DNA from 3 places in the Aquabacterium sp. TM01 genome. Region 2 is predicted to be linked to each of the others. Evidence: predicted binding sites of a transcription regulator. Region 2 holds the regulator's gene; each other region holds the start of a gene.
What was found. The regulator sigma-54, encoded in region 2, starts transcription at its own class of promoters, with help from an activator protein. The targets are predictions, from matches to a motif close to TGGCANGNAANCTGCTTT.

Region 1: exaC (acetaldehyde dehydrogenase ExaC) is a predicted target of sigma-54. The motif match lies at 4,387-4,404, and genes of this name have one in related genera.
Region 3: AC3WW4_RS14260 (THxN family PEP-CTERM protein) is a predicted target of sigma-54. The motif match lies at 3,648-3,665, and genes of this name have one in related genera.

What each region holds. Positions count from the first base shown of each region.
Region 1 is NZ_AP046529.1:1,407,568-1,417,761, forward strand. It holds gene AC3WW4_RS06525 (mannose-1-phosphate guanylyltransferase/mannose-6-phosphate isomerase) at 1-581, shown strand, start outside; gene gph (phosphoglycolate phosphatase) at 666-1,358, opposite strand; gene ubiG (bifunctional 2-polyprenyl-6-hydroxyphenol methylase/3-demethylubiquinol 3-O-methyltransferase UbiG) at 1,355-2,062, opposite strand; gene AC3WW4_RS06540 (sigma-54-dependent Fis family transcriptional regulator) at 2,161-4,194, opposite strand; gene exaC (acetaldehyde dehydrogenase ExaC) at 4,484-6,004, shown strand; gene AC3WW4_RS06550 (DUF779 domain-containing protein) at 6,095-6,457, shown strand; gene AC3WW4_RS06555 (ArsC family reductase) at 6,540-6,905, shown strand; gene AC3WW4_RS06560 (aconitate hydratase) at 6,918-9,800, opposite strand; gene AC3WW4_RS06565 (bile acid:sodium symporter family protein) at 9,911-10,194, shown strand, end outside.
Region 2 is NZ_AP046529.1:2,973-13,166, forward strand. It holds gene AC3WW4_RS00205 (DUF599 domain-containing protein) at 279-989, opposite strand; gene AC3WW4_RS00210 (RNA polymerase factor sigma-54) at 1,078-2,616, opposite strand; gene lptB (LPS export ABC transporter ATP-binding protein) at 2,630-3,397, opposite strand; gene lptA (lipopolysaccharide transport periplasmic protein LptA) at 3,397-4,002, opposite strand; gene AC3WW4_RS00225 (thiol:disulfide interchange protein DsbA/DsbL) at 4,089-4,739, opposite strand; gene AC3WW4_RS00230 (SPOR domain-containing protein) at 4,799-5,488, opposite strand; gene argS (arginine--tRNA ligase) at 5,521-7,212, opposite strand; gene AC3WW4_RS00240 (protein kinase domain-containing protein) at 7,326-8,690, shown strand; gene AC3WW4_RS00245 (hypothetical protein) at 8,829-9,095, shown strand; gene AC3WW4_RS00250 (DUF2214 family protein) at 9,128-9,583, opposite strand; gene AC3WW4_RS00255 (LysR family transcriptional regulator) at 9,642-10,194, opposite strand, start outside.
Region 3 is NZ_AP046529.1:3,077,248-3,087,441, reverse strand. It holds gene hisA (1-(5-phosphoribosyl)-5-[(5-phosphoribosylamino)methylideneamino]imidazole-4-carboxamide isomerase) at 1-614, shown strand, start outside; gene hisF (imidazole glycerol phosphate synthase subunit HisF) at 616-1,395, shown strand; gene AC3WW4_RS14270 (Nif3-like dinuclear metal center hexameric protein) at 1,532-2,311, opposite strand; gene AC3WW4_RS14265 (Do family serine endopeptidase) at 2,310-3,497, shown strand; gene AC3WW4_RS14260 (THxN family PEP-CTERM protein) at 3,753-4,556, shown strand; gene tatC (twin-arginine translocase subunit TatC) at 4,665-5,453, opposite strand; gene tatB (Sec-independent protein translocase protein TatB) at 5,463-5,939, opposite strand; gene tatA (Sec-independent protein translocase subunit TatA) at 5,978-6,208, opposite strand; gene AC3WW4_RS14240 (phosphoribosyl-ATP diphosphatase) at 6,253-6,633, opposite strand; gene hisI (phosphoribosyl-AMP cyclohydrolase) at 6,630-7,019, opposite strand; gene pdxA (4-hydroxythreonine-4-phosphate dehydrogenase PdxA) at 7,160-8,164, shown strand; gene AC3WW4_RS14225 (DUF1631 family protein) at 8,187-10,194, opposite strand, start outside.

The DNA of each region.
Region 1 (10,194 bases), 1.4 Mb from region 2:
GGCAGGTGACGCCGCATGATGCGAAGGGCAATGCCGGGCAGGGTGACGCGCTGTTTCACGGCACGACCAACACCCTGATCCATGCTTCGTCGCGCCTGGTGGCAGCGGTGGGATTGGACAACATCGTGGTGGTGGAGACGCCGGACGCGGTGCTGGTGGCCGATCGCAGTTGCAGCCAGGACGTCAAGCAAATCGTTGCCACGCTGGCCAAGCAGTCGCGCCCGGAAGGCAGTCTGCATCGCCGCGTGCATCGCCCTTGGGGCTGGTACGACTCGATCGACTCGGGGGAGCGCTTCCAGGTCAAGCGCATCATGGTCAAGCCGAAGGCCTCGCTGAGCCTGCAGATGCACCACCACCGCGCCGAACACTGGATCGTGGTGAGCGGCACCGCCGAGGTGACCGTGGGAGAAGAGGTGAAGCTGATTTCCGAGAACCAGTCGATCTACATTCCGCTGGGGACGGTGCACCGCTTGACGAACCCGGGCGCGATCTCGCTGGAGATCATTGAGGTGCAGTCGGGCAGCTACCTGGGCGAGGACGACATCGTCCGCTTCCAGGACAACTACGGCCGCACGAGCTGAGCCGGGTGACAGTCAAGCCAGGTCCGCTTTGTGAAAGGCGGACCTGGCGCTCACCGGTCGATGAGCGCCTGAGCAGGGCGCGACTCAGCGGCCTAGGTGCTGCAGCAGGTCGAGCGGTTGCGCCACGATGACGCTGGCGCCCCAGGTGTCGATCTCGCCGCTGTGGCCGATGTAGCCCCACGCCGCGGCTGCGCTGGGCATGCCGGCGGCCTGGGCGGCCTGGATGTCGCGCAGGTCGTCGCCCACGTACAGCACGCGCGAGGGCGCCACCCCGATCTGCTCGCACGCGGTCAGCAAGGGCAGGGGGTGGGGTTTGGCGTGGGCGGTGCTGTCGCCGCTGATCAAGGTGGCCGAGCGCGCGACCAGGGCCAGGCCCTGCATGACCGGCACGGTGAAGCGGTGCGGTTTGTTGGTGACGACGCCCCAGGCGATGTTTTGCGCTTCCAGCGTGGTCAGCAGTTCGGCCATGCCGTCAAACAGCACGGTGGTGTCGGCCAAGCAGCGTTCGTAGGCGTTGAGAAACGCGGTGCGCAGGGCTTCGAACTCGTCGTGGCCGGGGTGGATGTCGAGCGCCGCACCGATCAGCCCACGTGCGCCGGCCGAGGCGTAGGGGCGCAAGGTGTCGAGTGGCATGGGGGGCAGACCCCGTTGCACGCGCAGGTGGTTGACTGCGCCGACGAGGTCGCCGGCGGTGTCGGCCAGGGTGCCATCCAGATCGAACAGCACGGCCTGAGCGGGCTCTGCCCAGCTCAGGCGATCAGCGGGCGCAGCGCTCATGGCGTCAGGGGCTTGCGGCAAGCGATCAGGTAGTTGACGCTGGTGTCGCCCGACAGCTTGTAGAGGCGGGTGAGCGGGTTGTACTCCATGCCCTTGAACTGCACGGTGTCGAGGCGGGCTTCGCGGATCCAGCGGGCCAGCTCGGCCGGGCGGATGAAACGCGAGAACTCGTGCGTGCCCTTGGGCAGCAGCTTGAGCAGGTACTCGGCGCCCACGATGGCATACAGGAAGGACTTGGGGTTGCGGTTGAGGGTCGAGAAAAAGACCCAGCCACCAGGTTTGACCATGTCGGCGCAGGCGCGCACGATGGAGGTCGGGTCGGGGACGTGCTCGAGCATTTCCATGCAGGTGACGACGTCAAACTGCGCGGGTTGTTCGGCCGCCAAGGCTTCGGCTGCGATGCTGCGGTAGTCGAGGTTGGCGACGCCGGCTTCCATGGCGTGCAGCTGGGCGACCTTCAGCGGCTTGTCGGCCAGGTCGATGCCCAGGACGTTGGCGCCACGGCGGGCCATGGACTCGGCCAGGATGCCACCGCCGCAGCCCACGTCCACCACGGTCTTGCCCTTGATGGCCGCGTGCTGGTCGATCCAGTCCAGGCGCAGGGGGTTGATCTGGTGCAGGGGGCGGAATTCGCTTTCCGGGTCCCACCACTTGTGGGCCAGGTCACTGAATTTGGCGAGTTCTTGGGGGTCGGCGTTCGTCATGAACGTGATGCTACCCAAAGGACCGCCTGCTTCCGCCACGCAAGGGCATTTCTTGTGGCTTTTTTGATCTGACCCGGCGGTGTCGCTGGGGCCGTGGCTCAGTCGGGAGCCTGCTTGAGGCGGCGATAGAGCGTGTTGCGGCTGATGCCCAGGCGCCGCGCCGCTTCGGACATGTTGCCCTGGGTGGCGGCGATCACCTGCTGGATGGCCTGGAGGGACAGGCGACGCAGGTTGGCGTCGCCGAGTGAGGCTGGGGTCAGCACCGCAAGCGGGGGAGACGTGGGTGAGGCGCGGTCGTCGTGGTGGGCCGCATCGGACGGCACCGGGGTGCGCTGGCCGTCCTGTAACTCCTGCACCATGTCGTCCGGCAGATGCCGCCAGTCGATGGCGACTTCGCCGGGTTCAAGCAAAGCACAGGCGGTGCGCAGCAGGCTGTGGAGTTGGCGCAGGTTGCCGGGCCAGCGGTGGTCCGCCAGCGCCTGATGCAGCCCGGGATGTAACGTGGGCACGGTGGGCACGGAGGTGCGCGCCATGTCATGGCAGATCTGGTCGAGCATGTGGCCCACCAGGGTGTCGAAGTCTTGCCGCTCGCGCAGGGCCGGCAGGGTGAGGGTCAGGCCGTTGAGGCGGTAGTACAGGTCTTCGCGGAACTGGCCTGTGCGCACGGCGTCCCGCAGGTTGCGGTGGGTGGCGCATACCAGCACGAAGTCCACGGGGTGGGCCTTGTTGCCGCCCAGGGGCACGACCATCTTGTCCTGCAGCACCCGCAGCAGTCGGGCCTGCAGGGCCAGGGGCATGTCGCCAATTTCGTCGAGGAACAAGGTGCCGCCGTCGGCTTCGCGAATGCGGCCGGGCGCACCCTCGCGCCGTGCGCCGGTGAAGGCGCCGCCCACGTAGCCGAACAGCTCGGCTTCGATCAGGGTTTCGGGCAAGGCGGCACAGTTGAGCGCGACAAAGGGGCGGGCGGCGCGGCGGCCCTCGGTGTGCAAGGCGCGGGCGAACACCTCCTTGCCGGTGCCTGATTCGCCCTGGATCAGCACTGGGATGCCTTGCGCCTGGACCCGTTGCGCCCGGCTGTGGGCGTCGGCCAGGCGGGGGTCGAGCGCCAAGGGAGGGGTGAATGGCTGGGGGATGCCGGGGGGCGGTGTCGGGGTTGGGCGGGTGTCGCGGGCGCGGGCCAGGATGGGCGGCATGGAGTTGGCCGCCGCTTGAATCACGGGCCGGCGAGGCCAGTCGAGGCGGGCAAACAGGGGTAGGCCGCGCGAGGTTTGCAGGCGCAGGGTGCGACCGGGGGGCATCTGCGCCACCCGCAGGCCAGTGAGGTCGGTCAGGGTGCCGCCGCCGACGGTCGGCAGGTTCAGCCATTCGCGGGCGAGCTGGTTGCTGCCCACCACCCAGCCGTCGTCTGACAGAGCCACCAGGCCTTCGCCGACCGCCCCCAGGCCCTCGGCGTGCGCGTGCAGGCGCAGCACCTGGTCGTGGCCATGGCGGGCGTGGAACAGGCGGTCTTCGATCATGCGGGCGGCCGAGCGCACCAGGGCGAAGGTGTGCGGGTGGTGGCCGCGGTGGTCGCCGGAGATGTCGATGACGCCACGTAAACGCCCCTCCGAGGTGAGCACGGGCGCGGCGGCACAGGTTAGAAAGCTGTTGCGGGCCAGATAGTGCTCGGCGCCATGAATGACGACGGCGCGTTGCTCGGCCAGGGCGGTGCCGATGGCATTGGTGCCCCGGTCGTGTTCGTGCCAGAGCGCGCCGGGCCGCAGGGAGACCCGTTCGGCCCGGGTGGCGAACTCGGTGTCGCCCAGGCTGTCGAGCAGCAGCCCCTGGCTGTCGGCCAGCACGACGACGTTGCCGCTGTCGCGCATCTGGTCGAAGACGAAGCTCATGACGGGGCGAGCGTGGGCGAGCAGGTCATGTTCGCTGGCCAGGGTGTGGCGCAGGTCGGTGGTGCTGCACAGGGGTGGCTCGGTGGTCACATCGACCGGGCTGAGGCCAGCATGGCGGCTGCGCAGCCAGGATTGCCGCAGGGTGTCGTCCACCAGGCCCAAGGGCACATCGCCAGCGTCCATCAGGCAGCGGCGGGCCTGCTGGAGGTCGGCTGCGGATTGGTGATGGGTCAGTTGGCGGGGCATGGCGGGATGAGGCCTTTCGGACACGGTCGCGCTCAGTATGGGGTTGCGGGCCGCGTGACACACCCGTGGTCACCCTGTGTCATTTTGGGACAGTGTGGCGTGGCGGCGCAAGCGCGTTGACACAGGGTGACAGCCAGCGGCGGATGTGGTCTGCCTGGGAACGGTGCGCGCGGCCTCCGGACGAACCCGCATTGGCACGCGGCCTGCACTCTGAATGAGCGTCACGGCCCCGGCCTGGCCCTTTCAGCCCTTCGATCCCACATTCATTCCCGACCTGAGGAGACCCCCGATGATCTATGCAGCCCCTGGTGCCGCTGGCGCCCCTGTTGCCTTCAAGAGCCGCTACGACAACTTCATTGGCGGCCAGTTCGTGGCCCCGCTGGACGGCCAGTATTTCGATGTGATCACGCCCATCAGCGGCAAGGTTTACACCCAGGCGGCCCGCTCGACCGAGGCGGACATCAACCTGGCCCTGGACGCCGCCCATGCCGCCAAGGATGCCTGGGGCGCCACGGCCCCGGCCGAGCGCGCGGGCGTCCTGCTGAAGATCGCCGATCGCCTTGAGCAGAATCTGGAAAAGCTGGCCTATGCCGAGACGGTGGACAACGGCAAGCCCATCCGTGAAACACTGAACGCCGACATCCCGCTGGCGGTGGATCACTTCCGCTACTTTGCCGGATGTTTGCGCGCCCAAGAGGGCTCGCTCAGTGAAATTGACGGCAACACGATCGCCTATCACTTTCATGAGCCGCTGGGTGTGGTCGGCCAGATCATCCCCTGGAACTTTCCCATCCTGATGGCGGCCTGGAAGCTGGCACCGGCTTTGGCCGCGGGCAACTGTGTGGTGCTCAAGCCCGCCGAGTCCACCCCCGTCAGCATCCTGGTGCTGGCCGAACTGATTGCCGACCTGCTGCCGGCCGGGGTGCTCAACATCGTCAACGGCATGGGCCGTGAGGCGGGCATGCCGCTGGCCAGCAGCAAGCGCATCGCCAAGATCGCGTTCACCGGCTCGACGGCCACGGGCCGCGTGATTGCCCAGGCGGCCGCCAGCAACCTGATCCCGGCCACGCTGGAGCTGGGCGGCAAGAGCCCCAACATCTTCTTTGACGATGTGATGGCGCAGGACGACGCTTTCCTCGACAAAGCCATCGAGGGCATGGTGCTGTTTGCCTTCAACCAGGGCGAGGTGTGCACCTGCCCCTCGCGGGCCCTGATCCAGGAGTCGATCTACGACCGTTTCATCGAGCGCGCGATCCAGCGCGTGGCGGCCATCAAGCAGGGCAGCCCGCTGGACACCGATACGATGATGGGCGCGCAGGCCTCGGCCTTGCAGATGGACAAGATCATGTCCTACATGGCCGTGGGCAAGGAAGAGGGTGCGCAGGTGCTGATCGGCGGCGACCGCGCCCAGCTGGGTGGCGAGCTGAGCGAGGGCTATTACATCCAGCCGACGCTGTTCAAGGGCCACAACCAGATGCGCATCTTCCGCGAGGAGATTTTTGGCCCGGTACTGGCGGTGACCACCTTCCGGGACGAGGCCGAGGCGATGGCCATTGCCAACGACACGCCGTATGGCCTGGGCGCTGGCGTGTGGACCCGTGACGGCAGCCGCGCTTACCGCTTTGGCCGTGGCATCCAGGCCGGTCGCGTCTGGACCAATTGCTACCACGCCTACCCGGCGCACGCCACCTTCGGTGGTTACAAGGAATCTGGCATCGGGCGTGAGACCCACAAAATGATGCTCGATCACTACCAGCAGACCAAGAATCTGCTGGTGAGCTACAGCCCCAACAAGCTGGGCTTCTTCTGACATGAACAGGGCTCCACAAGAGCCCTGGTTGGAGGTGGGGCGGCCTGGCCGCCCCTTTTCATTGGGTTTCGTTCGGGAAGAGATGGCGAAATGATCGAACGTGTGATCGCCACCGAGGTGGCTGAGGCGCTGATCCGTGGCTTGCGCCAGCGGCATGGCGAGGTGATGTTCTACCTCTCGCACGGCTGCTGCGATGGCAGCACGCCCATGTGTTTGAAGCGCGGGGAGATGTCGCTCAGTGAGGGCGATGTGCAACTGGGCGAGGTGCTGGGTGTGCCTTTTCACGCCAGCCGGATGCAGCTGAGCTACCTGGGGGACGCGCAGTTGACGTTGGATGTGCGCTCGGGCTGCCTGGGCACGATGTCGCTGGAAGACGCCGATGGCCTGCACTTTGTGCTCCGATCCCGCAAGTTGAGTGCAGCCGAGTTGGCAGATTTGTCCCCCGTGCGCTGAGGTGCATGGCGCGCACACCGCAAAGTCCGGCGCGACTTGTGACACAGTGGCGGCTGCATCAACCCGCTTGAACTGACCCTCCATGAGCACCATCGTTTACGGCATCCCCAATTGCGACACCGTCAAGAAGGCCCGCGTCTGGCTGAGCGAGCAAGGCGTGGACTACACCTTCCACGACTACAAGAAGCAGGGCGTGCCGGCTGAGCGCGTGGACGCCTGGATTGCCGCCGTGGGTTGGGAGCCGCTGGTGAACCGCCAGGGTACGACGTGGCGCAAGCTGGACGAGGCGACGAAGGCCGGCGTGGTGGATGCCGCCAGTGCCAAGGCCTTGATGTTGAGCCAGGCCAGTGTGATCAAGCGCCCGGTGATCGAGCGCGATGGCGTGGTCGTGTCGGTGGGCTTTGACGACAAGCGGGCCAGCGACCTGGCCGCCCGCCTGTCAGCCTGATCTCGCCGAGGTTCAGGCCAGCAACTGCCTCAGCACAAAGGGCAGGATGCCGCCGTGCTGGTAGTAGCTCACCTCAATCGGCGTGTCGATTCGCAACGTCACGCTGACCGTCTCAGTATGGCCATCGCTGCGCTGGATGATCAGCTTCGCATCTGCCTGGGGCTCGATCGCCTGGCCGAGGTCAATGCTGATCACCTCGTCACCCTGCAGGCCCAGGGACTGCCAGCTGTCATCGCCCTTGAACTGCAGGGGCAGCACGCCCATGCCGACCAGGTTGGCTCGGTGGATGCGCTCGAAGCTGCGCGCCACCACGGCCTGGATACCCAGCAACTGTGTGCCCTTGGCCGCCCAGTCGCGGCTGGAGCCGGTGCCGTATTCCTCGCCGCCAAAGATGACCGTGGGGATGCCAGCGGCCTGATAGGCCATGGCCGCATCGTAGATGGGCAATTTCTGACCCTGCAGCGCACCCGCGTGCTGGAACAGCGTCAGGCCGCCTTCTTCGCGGCTGCCGTCGGGCAGCGGCGGGATCATCAGGTTCTTGATGCGGACATTGGCAAAGGTGCCCCGCATCATCACCTCGTGGTTGCCGCGACGTGAGCCGTAACTGTTGAAGTCCGTCTTTTGCACGCCTTGCGCCTGCAGGTACTGGCCGGCTGGCGATGTGGCCTTGATGGAGCCGGCCGGGGAGATGTGGTCCGTGGTGATCGAGTCACCGAACAGCGCCATGATGCGCGCCTGCTGCACGCCCAGCGCAGCGGCTTTGGGCTGAGGTTCGAAGCCGTCAAAGAAGGGCGGGCGGGCGATGTAGGTGCTTTGCGGCCAGGTGTAGACCTGACCACTCACGCCCTTGGTCTGCTCCCACAGTTTGCCGGGCTTGGTGGTGACCTTCTCGTAGTTCTTGCGGTAGGCCTTGCCGTCCATGGCGTACTTGAGCAGCTTGTAGATTTCGTCGCTGCTGGGCCAGATGTCGCCCAGGTAGATGTCTTTGCCACCCTTGCCCTGGCCGACCGGTTCGGTCATCAGGTCACGGGTGACCGTGCCGGCAATCGCGTAGGCCACCACCAGCGGCGGGCTGGCCAGGAAGTTGGCTTTCAGATTGGGGTGGATGCGCGCTTCGAAATTGCGGTTGCCCGACAGCACCGCGGCACACACGAGGTCGTTCTGGACGATGGTCTCGTTGAGCTCGGGCGTCAGATCGCCCGCGTTGCCGATGCAGGTCGTGCAGCCATAGGCGGCCACCGCAAAGCCGAGTTGTTCCAGATAGGGCAGCAGCCCGGCCTTCTCCAGGTACTCGGTGACGATGCGCGAGCCAGGGGCCAGCGAGGTCTTGATGTGCGGCCGGACGCGCAAGCCGGCCTTGACGGCCTTCTTGGCCAGCAGCCCGGCTGCTAGCAAGACGCTGGGATTGGAGGTGTTGGTGCAGGACGTGATGGCCGCGATCAGGATGTCGCCGTGGCCGAGCGTCAGCGCGCCCGGGTCGGCATCGGCCGGGGCCATGTCGGCGTCTTCAGGGGCGGCGCGCATGGTGGGCCGGTTGGACACCATCTCCGCCACATCGCGCGGCGCACCCTGGGGCAGGGGCGGCCTGATCAGGCAGGCGTTCACGCCCGATTCGACCACCGGATAGCGCTGCGTCCGTGACGCAGCGGGCTGGTTGAAACCGTTCTCGGCGGTGGACTTGGTCAACAGATCGGCGAAATTGCGGGCCATCTGGCCCAGCTCCACACGGTCTTGCGGGCGTTTGGGGCCGGCCAGCGAGGGCGTCACGCTGCCCAGGTCGAGCTTGACCACGCTGGAGTAGTCGATCTCGCCGGCTTCGGGCACGCCGAACAGCTCCTGGGCGCGGAAATACGCTTCGAAAGCCTGGCGCTCGGCCTTCGTACGGCCCGTTCCCTTGAAGTATTCGACCGTTTTCTCATCGACGGGGAAGAAGCCCATGGTGGCGCCATATTCGGGCGCCATGTTGCCGATGGTGGCGCGGTCGGGCACGCTCAGCGAGCGGGTGCCCTCGCCGAAAAACTCGACGAACTTGCCCACCACCTTGGCCTTGCGCAACAACTCGGTGACGGTCAGCACCAAGTCGGTGGCGGTCACGCCTTCGCGCAGGCGACCGGTCAGCTCCATGCCGACCACATCGGGCGTCAGCAGGTAGACCGGCTGGCCCAGCATGGCGGCCTCGGCCTCAATGCCCCCCACGCCCCAACCGACGACGCCAATGCCGTTGATCATGGTGGTGTGGCTGTCGGTGCCCACCAGCGTGTCGGGGTAGGCCACGCCGTCGGCCGTCTGGTGCACACCGCGGGCCAGGTATTCCAGGTTCACCTGGTGGACGATGCCAAAACCCGGAGGCACGACCCCAAAGGTGTCAAAGGCCTGCATGCCCCACTTCATGAACTCGTAACGCTCGGCATTGCGCTGGAACTCCAGCTTCATGTTCAGGTCCAGCGCCTTCTTGTCACCGTAGTGGTCGATCATCACCGAGTGGTCCACCACCAGGTCCACCGGCACCAGCGGCTCGATGCGCTTGGGGTCCTTGCCCAGCGCGTCGGTCACATTGCGCATGGCGGCCAGGTCGGCCAGCAAAGGCACACCGGTGAAGTCCTGCAGCACCACGCGCGACACCACAAAGGGGATCTCGTCCGTGCGGGGCGCGTTGGGTTGCCAGTGGGCCAGTTGCCTGACATGCTCGGCGGTGACCTTGTGGCCATCGCAGTTGCGCAGCACCGACTCCAGCACGATGCGGATCGACACTGGTAGGCGTCGGATACCTGGGTAGGTCTGAGCCAGGGCCGGCAGCGAGTAGTACTGCAACGAGGTGCCCGCTGAGGTCTGGAAGGACTTCAGGGTGTGGGCAAAGGCATGCGGCGAGGTCTGCGCGCGAGAGTCTGTGGCCATGAAGTCCCTCCGTATCGTGGTCGATGTACCGGGGCAAAGCGAGCTTCATTCTGACAGCAAGCCCATGCGGTGGACAATACGGGTCGTGTGGCCATGCCACGTGTGCAGGATTGAATCTGGTGCGGAAGACGTTGAATAAACAAGGTGGTGCGGCAGACTGGTTTCTGATCGCGATGGTGGGCGCCGTTCTGCTGGCGTCGTTCGTGCCCGACTGGGGACGCAGCGACGGCCCCCTGCACCTCGGGCAGGTCACCGACATTGGCGTGTTCCTGCTGTTTTTCCTGCATGGCATGGGCCTGTCGACCGACAGCCTCAAGTCCGGGGCCAGCAAGTGGAAGCTGCACCTGCTCGTTCAGGCCTGCACCTACGTCGTGTTTCCCCTCTGGTGGGCCGT
Region 2 (10,194 bases):
CGACCGAGACGCTGGGCGAGACCCGTGGCCTGAGTCAGAGCGGGCCGCGTCGCGTGTGTGCGGGTCACGTCCGCCGGGAGCGCGCCCGTATGAGGCACGTCCCTGTGCGCCACTTCCGTGCGCCTCACTGCCATGTGGATCGCGTCCCTGTGGTGAGCGGGTGGACGAAGGGGCGCGGTCGCGCGTCTCCCCCGAGGGGCGTCCGGTGGCCGGGGACACGACGGGGCGGCGGGGGGGCTTGATGGGCATGATGGGGTCGCAATGAAAAGAGAACGCGGTCAAGGGCGCAAGATGGCCAGCACGTCGGAGCGGAATTCTCGCCGATACAGGATCCAGAGGACAGCCAGGGTGCCCAGCGCAAAGGCCACCGGTGACACCAACCAGGCGATGACCGCAAAGGACATGTAGTAGGCCCGCAGGCCGTCGGCAAAGCTTTCGGCGGCCATGCCCATGAGTTTGCCGGCGCGGTCGCCGAACTCCTGGCGGTCGGCGCCGCCTTCGTTGAAGACGTCAACGTTGGGGGCGGCGCCCACCAGAATGGCGCCGAACGAGTAGACGCGCATGGACCAGGTGAAGCGGAAGAAGGCGTAGACGAAGACAGACAGCAGCACGATGAGCTTGATGTCGAGCACCAGCAAGGAAGTGCGCACGGCAAAGGGCAGGTCGCGAACGAACTCGCTGGCTTTCTCGGTGGTGCCGAGCACGGCCAGCAAGCCACCGATCACCAGGATGGTGGTGGAGGCCCAGAAGCTCGGGCTGCTGGCGAGGTTCTGGGTGATGGCGGCATCGACGATGCGCTGGTCGCGGTGGGTGACCTGGAGCATCCACAGGCGCCGGTAGTGGTTGGTGCTGGACAGCAGGGTGCGCTCGACGCGGGCGCGGCGGCTGGCAAATTGCGCGTAGCCGATCCAGCCGAACACGAACAGGGCCAGGGCGGCCCAGTCTTGCCAGGGCAGCATGGTGATCAGGTCTTGGAGGCGAAGCAACATGGACGAGCAATGAAAGACAGATCAGGGACACCGGTCGGGGTGGGCGGGTCGCGCCGGTCACCGGGGCGTGGCGCGGTCCCGTCCTCGCTCAGAGGGCCTTGCGCAGGTTCGCGGGGGCGATCTTGAGGGCTTCGCGGTACTTCGCCACGGTGCGGCGGGCAACCTGGATGCCCTGCTCTTCCAGCATGCTGGACAGCGCGCTGTCTGACAAGGGCTTCTTGGGGTCTTCGGCGGCGACGAGCTGCTTGATGAGCGCGCGCACCGCCGTGCTGGAGGCATTGCCGCCGGCTTCGGTGTTGAGCGAGGAGCCAAAAAAGTACTTGAGCTCGAAGGTGCCGAACGGCGTGTTCATGTACTTGGCCGTGGTCACGCGCGAGATGGTGGACTCGTGCAGGCCGAGTTCGTCGGCGATTTCGCGCAGCACCAGCGGCTTCATGGCGATTTCGCCATGGGTGAAGAAATTCTTTTGCCGGTCGACGATGGCCCGCGACACGCGCAAGATGGTGTCGAAGCGCTGCATGATGTTCTTGACGAACCAGCGGGCCTCTTGCAGGCGGGCGTTGAGGTTGGCGTGCCCCTCGCTGGCTGTGCCCCCACGCGGACCGCGACTGGAGCGCAGAGCCTGGGCGTAGTAGTCGTTGATGCGCAGCTTGGGCATGACGTCCGGGTTGAGGATGACCTTCCAGCTGCGCCCGGCCTTCTGCACGATGACGTCGGGGATGATGATGTTGGCCTCGGCGCGGGTGAAGGCGCGACCCGGCTTGGGCTCGAGCGAGACGATGAGGCTCTGGGCGTCTTTCAGCAAGGCCTCGTCGGCCCCGGTGGCGGCCATGAGCTTTTTGAAGTCGCGGCGGGCCAGCAGTTCGAGGTGCTCGCGGCAGATCGCCATGGCCACGTCACGCGCGGGCTCGGCGGGCATGCCCCGCAGTTGCAGCAACAGGCACTCGGACAGGTTGCGTGCGCCCACGCCCACGGGCTCAAGGTTCTGCAGCCAGCCCAGGGCACAGCGCAGACGCGAGAGCAACTCGTCGAGGGTGTCTTCGTCCGGCTCGTCGGGCAGGAGGCTGGCGGCGATGTCTTCGAGCGTGTCGGCCAGGTAGCCGTCCTCGTTGAGGGACTCGATGAGCATGTCGACCGCAGCCATGTCTTCGTCGCTCAGGCGGGTGCCCAGCAGTTGCTGCCTCAAGTGCTCCTGCAGGGTGATGGACAGGCTGTTGCGCTCGAGCGGGTCGAGCTCGTCGTCGCCCTGGCTTTGGCGCGCAGGGCTTTCACTGATGCCGTCGAAGTCGTCGCGCTCGGTGCCGTTTTCCCAGTCGTCGCGCTCGGTCGTGCCCATCTCGGCCGTGTCGATGCCGCTGGTGTCGGCCTCGGTGGGCGAGCTTTCGCGCTCGGCGCCGGCGTCTTCACTGCTGTTGTGTTCGTTGCGCTGACGCTCGAACTCCAGCGAGGCGGCCGTCTCCAACGGGGCGAAGTCGTCTTCGGGCTCCAGGAAAGGATTTTGTTCGAGCATCTGCTCGATTTCCTGGTGCAGCTCCAGGGTGGACAGCTGCAGGAGCCGGATGGACTGTTGCAGCTGAGGGGTCAGCGCCAGATGCTGAGACAGCCGAAACTGCAGGGAGGGCTTCATGGGCGCCGGTCGCTCACATGCGGAAGTGCTCGCCGAGGTAGACCTTACGGACCTCGGCGTTGTGGACGATGTCGGCCGGGCTACCCTCGGCAAGGACACTGCCTTCGCTGATGATGTAGGCGCGGTCGCAGATGCCCAGCGTTTCGCGGACGTTGTGGTCGGTGATGAGCACGCCGATGCCACGCGCCTTCAGGAAGCTGATGATGCGCTGGATCTCGATGACGGCGATCGGGTCGACGCCGGCAAAAGGCTCGTCGAGCAGGATGAAACGCGGCTGGGTGGCCAAGGCGCGGGCGATTTCCACACGGCGGCGCTCACCGCCGGACAGGGACAGCGCAGGGTTGGTGCGCAGCTTCTCGATGCTGAGCTCGTGCAGCAGGCCATCCAGGCGCTCCTGGATGACGGCCTTGCTCAGGCCTTTGCCGCGCTCGTCCACCTGCAGCTCCAGCACGGCGCGGATGTTGTCCTCGACATTGAGCTGGCGGAAGATGGAGGCTTCCTGCGGCAGGTAGCTCAGGCCCAGGCGGGCGCGCTGGTGGATGGGCAGGCGCTCGACGCGCTGGCCGTCGATGGTGATCTCGCCGGCATCGGCGGGCACGAGGCCCACGATCATGTAAAAGCTGGTGGTTTTGCCGGCGCCGTTGGGGCCCAGCAAGCCGACGACCTCGCCGGCGGCCACGGCCACATGCACATCGTGCACCACGGTGCGGGCACCGTAGCGCTTCTTGAGGTGCTCGGCGCGCAGTTCGCTGCGCGGAGGCGTAGCCAGCGGCGCGTTCATCAACGGGCGCCTTCGGTGCTGGGGGTCTCGGGCGTGGTGCGCGGGGTGATCACACCGCGAACGCGGCCGGTGGCCCCGCTGCTGCTGCCGCCACCCTGGACCTGGAAAACCGAAGTCTTGTTGTCGTAGACGATGACGGGCCCACTGACCTGATCGTTGACGGTGTTGCCCTGCAGGCGGCGCATGATGGCGCGCGAGGTGAAGCGGATGATTTCGGTGCGGCCGTCGTAGACGATGCGCTCGGCTTCGCCTTCGATGGACTCGTCCACCCCATCGCGTTTTTGCCGGAAGAAGGCGCGCCCACCCGGCCCACCGATGGCAGTGGCCGTCTGGCTGCCGTCGGGGTTCTGACGCACTTCCACACGGTCGGCGCGAACCACCATGGTGCCCTTGGTGATCTCGACGTTGCCGCTGAGGATGTTCAAGCGCTGGTTGTCTTCCACCCGGGCCGCATCGGCGGCGAAGTTGAGCGGTTGAAAACGGTCGGCCTTTTCCGCCACGGCCGGGGCGCACCACAGGACGCCACAGGCCAGCGCCAGCGCACCGGCAGTGCGGGCAAAACGGCACGTCAGGGAGGGGAAAAGTGGGTTCGTCATCATCGGCATGGAATTTGCAATGATTTTAGCCACGAACCAGGGGGAAATCGCGTCTGAAGCGCGATTTCCCTGCGCCTGCGCGCCTGTGTGCCGCCTCAACGGCCCTTGCGGGACTGGTTGATCAGGAAGTTGGTGGTCGCCAGGGTGCGCTCGTGGTTGCCATTGAGCGACACCGAGGTGAAATAGCGCCCGGCGATGCCCAGGGTGGGCACGCCGTCGATCTTGTAGGCCTCGGCCAGACTGCGGGCCTGCTTGCACTTGGTCTGCACGGCAAACGAGTTGAACATGGCCATGAACTTGTCCGCATCCACCCCGTGACGGGCGACGAAGGCCGCGATGGCTTCGGGCTTGTCCAGCGGCTGACCCTCGGCGTGGATGGCGCGGAAGACCTTGGCATGCAGGGTCGAGACCAGGCCCATGGCCTCCAGCGCGTAGAACAGGCGCTGGTGGTTGCCGAAGGGGTTTTCGCGGAAGGCCACCGGCACGCGGCGGAACACGACGTCGGCTGGGAGCTTGTCGGCCCAGGCGGCCAGCGAGGGCTCAAAGTTGTAGCAGTGGCCGCAGCCGTACCAGAAGAACTCGACGACCTCGACCTTACCGGCGGGCGCCGACACCGGCGCGGCCTGGGCCAGGCGCACGTAGTGCGTGCCTTCCACCGGGCCGCCTTGGGCCAGGGCCAGCCCGGGCAGGCCAACACTCAAACCCAATGCGCCCAGGGTATGGATCGAAAACTCGCGGCGATTCATCTAGCGTCCTTTCTGTCCGGCCCGAAGGCCACGGCAATCAACGAGGGCAGCGCCCCGGCTTACTTCTGGATGCGCACCAGGGCAGACTCCACCCCAGCGGCTTGCAGCTTGATGCGAACCTCTTCCGCCGCATCCTTTTGCGGGTACGGCCCCAGGCGCACCCGGAACATGGTGCGGCCGTTGACCTCACGCTCCTGGATGCGCGACTCCAAGCCCATGATGGCCAGCTTGGCGCGTTGCTGTTCGGCTTCGGCCTGACTGGCGTAGGCGCCGGCCTGCACTTGATAGCTCAACGCGTCAGCGGCCGGCGCGGTGGACACGGGGGCCGCCCCCGAGAGGATGGCGGCGGGATTGCGGGCGCTGGAGGCGGCGGCGCTGGCAGGCTTGGCCGCTGGGGCCGGCTTGGAGGCCACCGGAGCGGGTGCGGCGGCCGAGGCCGGCTCGGCGGAGATGACCGGGGCCTCGGTGGGTTCGGGCGAAGACGCCGACGACGGGGCCGAGGCGACCGGGACGGCCTTCGGCACGGCGGGGTTCTTGCCGTACAGCGGGCTGTTGGGGTCCCAGCTCTTGTTGTGCTCCATTTCGGCCGCGTCTTGCTCGGGGGTGCGCTGGGGCACCTTGTCGATGAAGGGCAGCGGCACCTTGGTGATGTAGACGGCCACCCCCAGCGCCAGCGCCAGCCCGATCAACAGGCCGACGATCATGCCGAGGAAAAAACCGCCGCGCTGAGCGGCACGTGGACTGGTCATGGGGAGGGATCCTCTCTGGGTCACCAGGGTGTTTACATCTTGTTGGGCGCGCTGACGCCCAACAAGGACAGACCGTTGCGCAGCACCTGCGCGGTCGCGCTCAGCAAAGCCACACGGGCACGGCTGAGTTCGACCTCGTCGACCAGGAAACGTTCCGCCGCGTAGTAGCTGTGGAAGGCACTGGCCAGGTCACGCAGGTAGAAGGCCACATCGTGCGGAGCCAGGCCCTGGGCGGCGGCCGTGAGCATGCCAGGGAATTCGGCCAGACGGGTCATCAGCGCCAGCTCGGTGTCGGCGGTGAGCAGGGCCAGGTTGGCGCCGGCCAGGGCGCTCACATCGCAGCCCTTCTCCGCGTACTGGGTGCGCACCGACTGAATGCGGGCGTGGGCGTACTGGACGTAGAACACGGGGTTCTCGTCGTTCTGTTTGAGGGCCAAGTCGACGTCGAAGGTGAATTCGGTGTCGGCCTTGCGGCTGATCAGGAAGAAGCGCACGGCGTCCTTGCTGGTCCACTCGATCAGGTCGCGCAGGGTGACGTAGCTGCCGGCGCGCTTGGAGATCTTGACCTCCTCGCCGTTCTTCATCACGGTGACCATCTTGTGCAGCACGTAGTCGGGCCAGCCCTGGGGGATGCCGACACCGGCGGCTTGCAGGCCGGCGCGCACGCGGGCGATGGTGCCGTGGTGGTCGGAGCCCTGGATGTTGACGACCTGCTCGAAACCGCGCTCCCACTTGGCGATGTGATAGGCCACATCGGGCACGAAGTAGGTGTAGCCGCCTTCGGACTTGCGCATCACGCGGTCCTTGTCGTCACCGTAGTCGGTCGAGCGCAGCCACAGGGCGCCGTCTTGTTCGTAGGTCTTGCCGGCGTCGACCAGTTTCTGCACGGTCTGCTCGACGCGGCCCGAGGTGTAGAGGCTGGATTCGAGGTAGTAGTTGTCGAAGCGGACGTCGAAGGCCTTGAGGTCCAGGTCCTGCTCGTGGCGCAGGTAGGCCACGGCGAACTGACGGATGCCGTCGAGGTCCTCGGGGTCGCCCGAGGCGGTGAACTCGCGGTCATCGGCCTTGACGGTCTTCTGGGCGAGGAAGTCGGCCGCGATGTCGGCGATGTAGTCGCCGTTGTAGGCCGACTCGGGCCAGTGCTCGTCACCGGGCTTGTAGCCCTTGATGCGCGCATGCGTGGACCAGGCCAGGGTGCTGATCTGCACGCCGGCGTCGTTGTAATAGAACTCGCGGGTGACCGACTGGCCTTGCGTTTCGAACAGGTTGCACAGGGCGTCGCCCAGTGCGCCCTGGCGGCCGTGGCCCACGTGCAGCGGGCCGGTGGGATTGGCCGAGACGAACTCGACGAGCACCTTGCGGCCGTTGGCGGGTTGCCAGCCGAACTTGTCGCCTTCGGTGAGCACATCGGTGACGATGGCCTGCTTGGCTTCGGGCAGGAGGCGCAGGTTGATGAAGCCGGGGCCGGCGATCTCGATGGGGAGCTTCACCCATTGCTGGACGGCCGGTTGGGCTTCCAGCGCGGCGACCAGGGCGGTGGCCAGCTCGCGGGGGTTCTTTTTGAGGGGCTTGGCCAGCTGCATGGCCGCGGTCACGGCCAGGTCGCCGTGGGCGGCCTGCTTGGGGGCCTCGAAAACCGGTGTGAAGGACGCGGCGGCGTCGGGCGCCACCTGGCGCAGGGCTTCACCCAGGGCAGAAAGAAGGGCACGCTTGGCTTGGATCATGGGCGAATTCTACGGGGGCGAACCGCCTTCCCGGGGGGATGCGATGATGTGCGAACAATTGCACACTCTGTTCGGGTCTTTTCGTGTGGTGAAGAGCGCCCGAACGTGGAAAGATGCAGACATGGCAGCAGTGGGTGAGCATGGGCGACCTGGACATTGACCTCAATAGCGGTTTGATCGGCAAATACCGGATCATCAATAGGCTGGGCGAAGGCGCCACCAGCGAGGTCTACCTATGCCGGGACGACTTCCATGACCGCGATGTCGCGATCAAGCGCGTGCGCTCGTCGGCACTGAGCGACGCGGTCGATGGGCCGGTGTACGCCCGCTTCTTCGCGGCCGAGGCCGCCCTGGTGGGTCGCCTGCAACACCCGAACGTGGTGCACATCTACGACGCGGTGCCCGACCCCACGTCACCCTATGTGGTGATGGAGTACGTGCCGGGCACGACGCTGCGCTCCTTCTGCCGTCCGGACCAGCTGCTGCCGCTGGAGCTGATCGTGGAAATCGGCTTCAAGTGCGCGATGGCGCTGGGCTATGTGTACCGCCAGGGTCTGATCCACCGGGACGTGAAGCCGGCCAACATCCTGGCCCTGGTCAACGATGCCGGGGCCGTGACGGACGTCAAGATCAGCGACTTTGGCAGTGTGCTGAACCTGACGGCCGAGTCCACCCAGATCCACCAGGTGGGCTCGCTGGCCTACATGGCACCCGAGCAGCTCGATGGCGAGGTGCCCGATTGCCGCGCCGACATCTATGGCCTGGGCGCCGTGCTGTATCACCTGATCGCGGGGCGTCCACCGTTCGAGGCATCGTCGCAGGCGGTGCTGATGAACCAGATTTACAACCAGGCGCCGGCACCCCTGTCGGGCCAGCGCTCGGGGGTGAATGCCGCGGTCGACCAGGTGGTGCTGAAGGCACTGGCCAAGGACCCGAAGGAGCGCTATCCGAACTGGGATGCGTTCGCCCAGGCGCTGTCGGGCCTGATCGCTGACCATCAGGTGCCGCGCGGCCACCTGCAGGGCGTGCTGGACTCGGAGCGTTTCAACCTGCTGCGCTCGCTGGACTTTTTCACGCAGTTTGGCGATGTGGAGCTGTGGGAAGTGGTGCACCGCGCGAAGTGGCAACGCTTCCCGTTTGGGCACGCGCTGTACCGCCGCGGCGAGGAAGGGCGTACCTTCCACATCATGGCGCAAGGCACGGTCGAGGTGTACCGCGACAACAAGCGCGTGGCCTTGCTGGGGGCCGGCACCTCGGTGGGCGAGATGGCCTACCTGGCGCCCAGCCCGGACCTGCGCCGCCACAGCACCGATGTGGTGGTGACCGAACCGGCCACGACGATTTCGTTCACCCCGGACGTGATGCTGCAGCTGAGCCCGACCTGTCGCCATTTGTTTGACGAGGCCTTCATCCGGGTGCTGGTGCGGCGTTTGCATGCGGCGCACGAGGCGCTGGCGCACCCGCGGCGCATCATGTGATGTGGCGACGGCGTCATCCTGCTGTCGCCTTGTGACGTTAGAGTGAGAGGCCGGCCGGGGGCTGCATCGTGTGGCACCGGGCGGGCCTTGCCTGACACTGGGTTTTCTTCTCCCTTCACTCTCACTTAGGAGTCTGACATGCGTACCCTGATTGCTTCCGTGACCCTGGCCCTGCTCTCCACCCTGGCCCACGCCGGCAATGCCGCGTGTGACGCCAAAGCCGCGGAGAAGAAACTGGCCGGTGCGGCCAAGACGAGCTTCTTGAAGAAGTGCGAAAAGGATGCGGGCGCGAGCTCGGCCAACGCGGTGTGCCTGACCAAGGCAGCCGACAAGAAGCTGGCGGGCGCGGCCAAGAACAGCTTCGTCAAGAAGTGCGAGAAAGACGCGGCCGCGGCCCCGCAATAAGCGACCAGGAGCGCAGGACCGCCTGGCGCGGCTCAGCGCATCCAGAAACCCCGGGCCAGCAGGCTGGCCGCCAGGGGGATCAGCACCATGAGGTGCGCCTGGATCATGATCAGGCGGCGCACCCGACGTACTTCGTCCGCGTCGGGCAGCGCGCCGTCGGCATCCACCTGTTTGACCCAGCGGCGAAACGCCAGGGTGGGCTGGATGGACAAGAGGCCGATGACCACGAAGAGCGTCAGCTTGAGGTGTAGCAAGGGCTGCTGCCAATACCAGCCCAGGCCCTTCATGCCCCACCAGGTGCGCGCCACCCCCGTGAGGAGCACGGCCAGCGCGGCCAGCAGGTAGATGACATCCACACGCGCCAGGCGACGCACCACCGCGGCATTGAGCCACTCGACCCGGCACAGGGCCGCTTCGCTGGTGATGAACACCACCACGCTGAGGATGGCGACAAAGTGGGCGTAGGCCAGCAGGGATTCGAGCAACATCGGTGAAGCAGCCGTGAGAGGCGCGCCAGGCGCGGGAGGAGGGATCAGACTGCAGCCATCATGCCCTGGGCGCCTGACCGCGTTGCCAATACCCCGGGTCGGCGTAGGCCTGCTTGATGAAGTCGATCCACAGGCGCAGGCGCAAAGGCAGGTGCTTGCGTTGGGCAAAGACCGCGTAGATGCCGTTGGGCGGTGCGGCGAACTCGTCGAGCACGCTGACCAGGCGGCCGGCGGCGATGTCGTGCTCCACCTCCCAGGTGCTGCGCCAGGCCAGACCCAGGCCCTGCAGGCACCATTCGTGCAGCACCTGACCGTCGCTGCAATCCAGCCGCGCGCCAGGGCGCAGGTAGGTGGCCGCGCCCTCGACCACGAAGGCCCAGCCGCGCGTCTGGCTGGCGTCGGAGCTGAGGGTGAGGCAGGCGTGGCGCATCAGCTCCGACGGGTGGCGGGGGGTGCCGGCGCGTTGCAGGTAGGCGGGCGTGGCCACGCACAGGCGCCGGTTGTCGGCCAGGCGCACGCTCACCAGGCTGGAGTCGGGCAGGTCGCCCACGCGGACGGCGCAGTCAAAGCCTTCGTTGACGAGGTCGACCACGCGGTCGGACAGGTTGAGC
Region 3 (10,194 bases), 3.1 Mb from region 2:
GTCGCCTGCACCTGGTGGACCTCAATGGCGCTTTTGCCGGCCAGCCTGTCAACCAGGCGGCCATCAAGGCCATACTCAAAGAGGTCGGTGAGGAGATCCCCGTGCAACTGGGCGGCGGCATCCGTGACCTCGATACCATCGAGCGCTATCTCGACGGCGGCCTGAGCTACGTCATCATCGGCACAGCTGCGGTCAAGAATCCCGGTTTCCTGCGTGACGCCTGCACCGCCTTCGGTGGTCACATCATCGTCGGCCTGGACGCCAAGGACGGCAAGGTCGCCACCGACGGCTGGAGCAAGCTGTCGGGCCACGAAGTCGTGGACCTGGCCAAGAAGTTCGAAGACTATGGTGTCGAAGGTGTCATCTACACCGACATCGGCCGTGATGGCATGCTGTCGGGCGTCAACATCGAAGCCACCGTCAAGCTGGCCCAGGCCCTGAGCATCCCCGTGATCGCCTCGGGCGGCCTGTCGAACCTGCAGGACATCGAGCGCCTGTGCGCCGTCGAATCCGAAGGCGTCGAAGGTGTGATCTGCGGCCGTGCCATCTACACCGGTGACCTCGACTTCGCCGCCGGCCAGAAGCGCGCCGACGAACTCAACGGCGGCGTCTGACGTGCTTGCCAAACGCATCATCCCCTGTTTGGACGTGACGGGCGGTCGTGTCGTCAAGGGTGTCAACTTCGTCGAACTGCGTGACGCCGGTGATCCGGTCGAGATCGCCGCACGCTACAACGACCAGGGCGCCGACGAACTGACCTTCCTGGACATCACCGCGACCAGCGATGGCCGCGACGTGATCTTGCACATCATCGAAGCCGTGGCCTCGCAGGTCTTCATCCCGCTGACGGTGGGTGGCGGCGTGCGCACGGTCGAAGACGTGCGCCGCCTGCTCAATGCCGGCGCCGACAAGGTCAGCTTCAACTCGGCCGCGCTGGCCAACCCGCCGGTCATACGCGAAGCCTCCGAGCGTTATGGGTCTCAATGCATCGTGGTGGCCATCGACGCCAAGAAGCGTCAGGGTGAAGACCTCGCCGCACGTGGGCCGGGCTGGGATGTGTACAGCCACGGAGGCCGCAAGAACGTGGGCCTTGATGCCGTGGCCTGGGCCAAGCAGATGGCCGAGCACGGCGCGGGCGAGATCCTGCTGACCAGCATGGACCGTGACGGCACCAAGTCCGGGTTCGATCTGGAGCTGACCCGGGCCGTGAGCGACGCGGTCGGTGTGCCGGTGATCGCCTCGGGCGGCGTGGGCAACCTCGACCACCTGGCCGATGGCGTGCAGCAGGGCGGAGCGGATGCGGTGCTGGCCGCCAGCATCTTCCACTACGGTGAGTACACCGTGGCCCAGGCCAAGGCCTTGATGGCGCAGCGGGGCATCCCGGTGCGGCTCTGATTGCACGGCAGGGGCAGAGGTCCCGGCCTCTGCCACCAGTAATAAGGCCGCGTTCACCGCGGCCTTTTCTTTGCGCATCGTGACGTGCGGCCACGGCATGTGGCGCTGCCTCGCCCGTCGCCGTGCTGTGTCCCGATCACGCCGGGTTGTCGATCTCGATGAAGGTGTGCTGCACGCCCAACTGCGCCGCCAGGTGTTGGCCCACCGCCTGCACGCCGTAGCGCTCGCTGGCGTGGTGACCACAGGCCAGGAAGGCCACACCGGTTTCCCGCGCATAGTGCGCCTGCGGCTCGGAAATCTCCCCGGTGAGGAACACGTCGGCGCCGGCCGCAATGGCGCTCTCGAAGTAGCTTTGCGCGCCGCCACTGCACCAGGCCACGCGTCGCAGCGGGCGACCATCGCCGGCCAAGCCCACCGGCTCGCGCCCCATCACCGAGCGAACGCGCGCCTGCAGCGTATGCAAGTCCAAGCCCGCTGGTGCCGCCCCGATGAAGCCCAAATCCTGCTCCCCAAAGCGTGCATCGGCCTGCAGCCCCAGCTGCTCGCCCCACTGCGCGTTGTTGCCGAGGCTGGCATGGGCGTCCAGCGGCAGGTGATAGGCCAGCAGGTTGATGTCATGGGCGAGCAGGCGCTGCAGACGCTGCTTCATCCAGCCGGTCACTCGGCCATCTTGCCCCTTCCAGAACAGGCCGTGGTGCACCAGGATGGCATCGGCCTCGGCCGCGATGGCCGCCTCGATCAGCGCCAGGCTGGCGGTCACCCCGGTCACCACCTTGCGAATGACCTGCTTGCCCTCCACCTGCAGACCGTTCGGCCCATAATCCCGAAAGCGTTCGGCTTCCAGCAGTTGGTGGAGGTGGGAATGCAGGGTGTCTCTATCGATCACGGCGGGCCCTTTCTGGCTTGTGATGTTCATGCGCAAAACCTGGTTGATTTTCTCGCAGACGGTGACCGTTGCCGTCGGTGTGCTCTTTGTGGTGGCGACGTTCCGCCCGCAGTGGCTGTCAGCTTGGACCTCGCGGCAGGGATTGCCCGCGCCCACCGTGGTCGTGGCCGCATCCCCGGCCGCCAGTGCCGCCAGCGCCGAGCGCCAGGCGCTCACCAGTTTCCGTGATGCCGCCCGCAAGGCAGCCCCCACCGTGGTCAGTGTGAGCGCCAGCAACACGGCGGCACGCCAGAACCGTCGCAGCGACCCGTGGTTCCGTTACTTCTTCGGTGACCAGGAGTCGCAGCCGCAGTCCGGCGTGGGCTCGGGGGTGATTGTCTCGCCAGAAGGCTATGTGCTCACCAACAACCATGTGGTTGACCGCATGGACGACATCCAGATCATGCTCACCGATGGCCGCAAGGCAGTGGCCAAGGTCATCGGTACCGATCCGGACACCGATCTGGCCGTACTCAAGATCGAGCTCGATCGCCTGCCGGCCATCACCTTTGGCAGCTCCGACACCTTGCAGGTGGGCGATGCCGTGCTGGCCATCGGCAACCCCTTCGGCGTGGGCCAGACCGTCACGTCGGGCATCGTCAGCGCCCTGGGCCGCAACCAGCTGGGCATCAATACCTTCGAGAATTTCATCCAGACCGACGCGGCCATCAACCCCGGCAACTCGGGCGGCGCGCTGGTGGACATCGACGGCAACCTCGTGGGCATCAACAGCGCCATCTACTCGCGCTCGGGCGGCAGCATGGGCATTGGTTTTGCCATTCCCGTCTCCACCGCCCGTCAGGTCATGGAGAGCCTGATCCGCGACGGCCAGGTCACCCGGGGCTGGATCGGCGTCGAGCCGCGCGACCTGACGCCCGAGATCGCTGAGACTTTCAACCTGCCGCTCAAGGAGGGAGTGCTGATCACCGGCGTGCTGCACAACGGGCCTGCGGCCCTGGGTGGGGTGCGCCCGGGCGATGTGGTGGTGGAGGTGGCCTCGCAGAAGGTCGCCAACACGGCCCAGTTGCTCAATGCCGTGGCCGCGCTCAAACCCGGTGAGGCGGCTCAGTTGCGCCTGTTGCGTGGCGGCCAGAGCCTGACCGCCATGGTTACGGTGGCCAAGCGCCCGAGGGCGGCCCTGCCAGCCCAGGCCCCGCAGGACGACAGCGAAGAGTGAACCCCAAGCCCGCTGATGCGGGCTTTGTTTTTGGATCGTGGAAGTTGGCGCGACCAAGGTGTTGGTTTTATTGACACCTGCCACTGACCGCCAAGTTGCTACCTAGGGAATGTCCTTGTTTTTCAAGCACTTGGCGCGCAGATGGGGCTTTGGCACGGTCTATGCGTTGTTCTGAGTGCGGGGGCAGTTCTCAGCCCGTCAACTAGGCGCATCGACCAACGATGCGGGTTCATCATCATTCAGATGGGGTTCAAAATGAAACACTTGACGTCAACCATGATTGCCGCCGCCGCAGCTTTGCTGGTGGGCTCACAGGCCAGTGCTGCCACGATGGTCACACAATGGGAAGTCGACCTGACTGCACAGTGGACGGCTGCGGGACCTGCAGGGGTCAGCCTCAGCCCCAGTGTGCTGACCTGGGGGACCAGCACCGGCTTCGGTCAGAGTTCTTTGAGCATTACGAACCCTCCCCAGAACCTCCTTGCGAACACCTACGTGGGTGGGGGAGTGCCGCCGCTGGTCAATACGGTTCAGACCTTGACCCTGACGCACACCAACAGGCCAATCACCGGGACCTCGCTGCAGAACGCCACGCTCAATGTGTCTCTGGCGCTGTCCCCCAATCTCCCAAGTCCCTCAGGTCCGATTCCAGGCGTGGCTCCTATCAATTACGCGATCCAGTTTCTGGAAACGCCCAACACATCAGGAACCTGTGTGGTGGCGGGCAGTCCCGTACCGTGTAACGACATTTTCGTGTTGACCAGTGGATTGTTGAATGAAGCTGTGAACTACGACGGGTTCACCTATTACGTGAACGCCTTTCCGATTGGCGGCACGGGGACCTTGCAAACGCTGGCGACCCCTGTTTGCACAGCAGCCGGCGCAGCGGCGGGTTGCCTGGGTTTCACGACGGTGGAAAACACCGCCAATAACCTGATCTTCGGCCTGGCCATTTCCACCGTGCCTTTGTCGGTGCCTGAGCCTGCTGGTCTGGCCTTGGTGGGCTTGGCTCTGGCAGGTGCTGGCATGGCCCGTCGCCGTGTGACGCCCACAGTGTGAGATCCGGCAGGGGCGCCATGTCAGCAGGTGCCCTCCCTCTGGATACACAAAGGCCCGCCATTGGCGGGCCTTTTGCATCAAGCGGGTGCGCTCGAAGAACGCTTTCGCTCAGGTGGCTGCAGCATCGTCGCTGTCTGGCGCCTTCGTGTGCTTGACAAACAACTGTGCCGCCCAGATGCCCACCTCGTACAACAGGCACATCGGGATGGCCAGCGCCAGTTGCGAGACCACATCCGGTGGTGTCACCACCGCGGCGATCACGAAAGCGATCACGATGAAGTAGCTGCGGAAATCCTTGAGTTTTTGCACCGACACCATGCCCATGCGAACCAGGATCACCAGCACCACGGGCACTTCAAACGCCGCGCCAAAGGCCAGGAACATATTGAGTACAAAGCTGAGGTAGGCCTCGATGTCGGGGGCCGCTGTGATGCTTTTGGGTGCAAAGCTCTGGATGAAGGTGAAGACCTTGCCAAACACAAAGAAGTAGCAAAACGCTACCCCGGCGAAGAAGAGCAGGGTGCTGGAGACAATCAGCGGCATCACCAGCTTCTTCTCATGGCTGTACAGGCCCGGGGCCACAAACGCCCAGATCTGGTACAGCACCACCGGCAAAGCCAGCATGAAGGCCGCCAACATCGTCACCTTTACGGGCACCATGAACGGCGAGATCGGGTTGGTGGCGATCAGGGTGGCACCCTTGGGCAGGTGTTCAACCAGCGGCATCGCCAGCAGGTCATACAGGCCGGATGGCGAGGGGTAGATGGCCAGCACCGCAAACGCCACCGCAATGGCAATCACCGCCCGGATCAACCGATCGCGCAGCTCGATCAAATGCGACACAAAGGGCTGCTCTGAGCCCTCCAGCTCGTCTGGATTCGTTTTGGGATCGCTCACAGGGGGATGTCAGGGTTGACGTGGCTTGGAGGCCACCGGAGGGCGGAAGCGCGCCACACGGGCCGCGCCGGACTGCGCATGACGCCGGATGCCGTGCTGCTGCTTGTACCAAAGTGGCATGGCCCCTCGTTTGAGGCGCCAGTTCTTCCGAACGGGCTTGGCGCGGCCATAAAACGGCTGATCGTCGTAGAAACTGGCGGCGGTGGCTTGGTCTTGCTCGCTCAAGGCATCGCCCGCTTCCTGCAAGCCAGCCGAAACGCTTTGACCGATGTCGCGCGCCGCCTCTTCCAGTCCCTCCTTCGCCTTCTTGAGCTCTTCCAGCTCAATCGAGCGGTTGACCTCGCTCTTGACCTCGGAGAGGTAGCGCTGTGCCTTGCCAAGCAGCAAGCCCACCGTGCGGGCCACCTTCGGCAATTTTTCGGGGCCGATGACGATCAGGGCCACAGCCCCGATCAGGGCCAGTTTGTCGATACCGAAATCAATCATGGATCAGGCCACCCCCGGCAGCCGGCAGGGCGAACCCATCAGGACTTGGTCTTGGTTTCGACGTCGACGGTGTTGGCATCGTCGCGGGTGGCATTGGTGACCTTCTGCGGGTCGGTTGGCTCGCCGGTCGTGCCGTCACGCATGCCATCCTTGAAACCCTTGACGGCCGAACCGAGGTCGCCGCCGATGTTCTTGAGCTTCTTGGTGCCGAACACCAGAACGACGATGGCCAGCACGATCAACCAATGCCAGATGCTGAAAGAACCCATGATGAACTCCGAAAAAAGTGTGACCCAAAATTGAAAAACGTGACTCAGCTGCCTTGCGGGCCTGCGAGGGGCTTGCTGCGTGCGGCGAACTCTTCCAGGCCTGACAAGCCTTCACGGCGCGCCAGCTCCCCCACCACATCCCGAGGGTTCACACCCAGATGTGCCATGGCCACCATCGAATGAAACCACAGATCGGCAAACTCTCCCACCAGGGCCTTGCGATGCCCCTCGCTGGGGTCGGCCGCCATGTCCTTGCCGGCCATCACCATCTCGGTGGCTTCTTCGCCCACCTTCTTGAGGACGGTGTCGGTGCCCTTGTGGAACAGGCGGGCCACATAGCTGGTGTCCGGGTCACCGCCTTTGCGTGACTCGATGACGCTGGCCAGGCGGCTCAGCACGTCCAGAGTGTCCAGGGAATCGCTCATTTGTAGATGTGTTCGGGGTCTTTGAGAACCGGGTCGGCAGCAACCCACGCGCCATTCTCGTATTTTTGAAAGAAACAACTGTGACGGCCCGTGTGACAGGCGATCCCCGGTTCGTGACCCAGTTGGGTGATGCGCAACAGCACCACATCGTTGTCACAATCCAGGCGGATGGCGTGCACTTTCTGGATGTGGCCGGATTCTTCGCCCTTGTGCCACAGGCGCTTGCGCGAACGGCTCCAGTACACCGCTTCGCCGCGCTCGGCCGTCAACGCCAGCGCCTCCCGGTTCATCCAGGCAAACATCAGCACATCTCCGGTGCTGTCCTCCTGGGCAATGACCGGTACCAGACCATTGTCATCCCAGCGAATCTCATCAAGCCACGTCATGGTGGGAGTGTAGCAATCGGCAAGCCAGCCCAGCCTTGTTCCCTTAGCTGAGGTCACAATATGTTCATGTCAAGACCGCATGAAGGAAATTTCTGGTGACCTCTGCTTTGCATGCTCCCGCCAACCTCCTGGCCGTCACGATGGGCGATGCCTGTGGCATTGGCCCGGAGATCATTGCCCAGTGGTGGCCCGGTGGGCGCGAGGCCGTGGTGGTCGGCTGCCCCAAAGTGATGGCGCGGGCCGTGAGCTGGATGCCCGCCGAGCGGCGGCCCCGCGTGCGCGTGCTCACCCAGCTGAGCACGGCCTCGGCTTTGGCGGCTGACGAGATGGGGGTCTGGGTGCCGCCCGGTCTGCCTGAGGACTTGCTGGACGCCCCCTTGGGCCAGGTCGATGTGCGCGCCGGCCGGGCGGCAGCAGCCAGCATCCGCGAAGCCGTGCGCCTCGCGCAGGCCGGTGAGGTGGCCGGCATCGTCACGGCCCCCTTGCACAAGGAGGCGCTGGCGCTGGCCGGCGAACCTTACCCCGGGCACACCGAATTGTTGCAAGCCGAAGGCAGTCCACCCGGGCAGCCGCCGGCGCCTGTGCGCATGATGCTGGCCAATGACCAGCTCAAGACGGTGCTGGTGACCATCCACGTGTCGCTGCGCCAGGCCATCGAGCAGGTGACGTTTGACAGCGTGCTCGAAACCTTGCGCATCACCCACCGCAGCGCCGCGCTGTGGGGGCAAAGCCAGCCGCGTATCGCGGTGGCCGGGCTCAATCCGCATGCGGGGGAGGGCGGTTTGTTCGGCGACGAAGAGTTGCGCATCATTGGCCCGGCCATCGAAGCGGCGCGCGCTGAGGGCATCAACGCCACCGGCCCGATCGCACCCGACACGGTGTTCATGCGCGCGCGCCATGCGCCCCCCGCGCACCCGGGGGAGTTCGACGTGGTCGTGGCGATGTACCACGATCAGGGGCTGATTCCCGTCAAATACCTGGGGTTGGACCAGGGGGTCAATGTCACCCTGGGATTGCCGTTCGTGCGCACCAGTCCGGATCACGGCACGGCCTTCGACCTCGCGGGCACGGGGCGGGCCGATCCGGCCAGCCTGGCGGCGGCCGCGCAGATGGCCCATGCGTTGGTGGCCGGGCGGCGTCGCTGAGCGCGTCACCCTGACGCGGAAGTCAGTGCTGCGTGCTGGCGCTCAGGGCGGCCAGTTGCTTGCGGGCCCGCACGGTGGCACGTTCAATCAGTTCGGCCTGCTCGAACGCCTTGAAGCGCCCGGTCTCACACATTCTGGCCAGAGTGCGGCCCGTCAGTGAAATGGTCTGCTTGTGCAGGTGGCCAGCATTGAAGATGAAGAACGTCCGGCCTTCACTGATCCAGGTCAGACGGACCTTCTGCCACTTGCCCTGCATGATCATGTGATACGGCGTGCCCTTCTGAATATGGTGCACCAGTTGCAGGCCCGCCGCCGGCGGGGGCGGGGTGTCGAGGTTGATGTCGAGCTCGCCCAGCGTCGGGTCGGCTTCGGGTGTCGGGCCAGCCAGATCAAGGTTGATGTCCAGGCTACCACTGTCCAGCGCAGCCTCGGGGATGAAGCCCGATTGCTTGATTTCTTCGGCGGTGAAGGCCGACGTGCTCATCAGGCTATGGTCGGATTGCAGGCTGTCCAGCGGCGCCGGCACCGAGTCGCCAGCGGTCTCTTCACGCGTCGGAATGGCGATGCTCTCGACCTGCTTGAGTCGCTGTTCCAGCAATCGCTGGGTCAGGTCAAGCGTGGGCGCCGTTTTCAGGCAGGCGGCGTGGGCCGGCAACAGCTCGGCAAAAAAGGCCTGCTTGGCTGGCTCCGGGTGCTGAATGAGGGCCAGACCTTCGTTGACGTCCTTCATCAAGGACGGCAGCTTGAGCAGGAAAGCCTGACGCAGCTTGGGGTGGCCCTTGGGTTGAACGCTCAGGACAAGCTCGCGGCCGGCGGCCTTCATCCGCTGAGCCAGGAGAGAGTCGACCCCGTCGCGGGTGGCCGCGACCACCTGCACGCGACTCCAGACCTGGGAGAGGAAGTCGCGCAGGAAATCCGGCAACTCCACATCGAGCAATTCGCGCTGCATGATCTGCATGTAGCGCTGCTGCACACGCAGATCGGCTTCCTTGTTGCTGAGCAAGGCCGCGATGTCGGCACTGTCGGCCGCTTCCTGCGCGGACTCGGCTTCGATGAAGGCCTCCAGCTCGCGCAGCTTGGACTCGTAGAGGTCCATGCGGTCGAAGTCGCCGTCAACGATGTCATTGACCAGGCTGGTGATGCGCGACAGGCAGTCGGCCCCTGGTCCCTGGCTGTAGTCGTCAAAGGCGGCTGACAGCGAGGCGATGCGGTTCACGAAGCGCCGCACCGGGTGCTTGCGTGAATTGAAGAAGTTCATGTCGCCCAGTGCCACACGCAGCACCGGCATCTGCAGGCGGGCGATCTGGCGCGCCATCTCGGGTGAGACCTTGGGGTCGGACAGCACCTGATCGAACAAGGCGGCCACGATGTCGATGACCATCTTGTCGAGCGCGGCCCCGCCGCTGGCACGCACCAGCTCGTCGCGGTTGGCGCGAATCTGGTTGATGGCCATCAGCGGTCCGGCAAAACCTGGCACGTGAAGGCCGGCATCCGAGTGGCCGCCCTCTACGCCGAGGCCGGCCGCAGCCATGGCCTCCTTGCCGATTTCGCCGGCTTGTCGGCTGATCTGTCTCAGCAGATTCTGGAAGTCCACGCTCAGTGGTGCGCCGGCGGACATTCTGCCGCTGCCACCACCGTAGTCGCCTTCACCGCCCACGGGGGCGGGCATGGTGACCCCGAACATCTCCCCCAGGGCTTGCGCGGCACGCGCATGCAGCGCGCTGGGGCGTGAAGGCGTGGGCTCGGTGCCGAGGGCGACAGGCTCGGGGCGCCGGGCATCAGACACCAGGGGCATGGCGCCCGAGTTGCGCGATTTCTGAACGGCCATGCTCTGCGGTTGCAGGCCATGTCCACGCATGTCGGCGGCGATCTGCTCATAGCAGCCCGCCAGTGCCGGGCCGAGCAAAGGCGGCAACTGCGCAGCAATGGCCTGGGCTGCATCCTCGGGAATGCCGACCTGAATCAGGCTGTCGAGCAGGGCCTTGGTGACCAGCTTGGGGCGCAGCGGGTTGCGTTCCGGGTTGGCATCG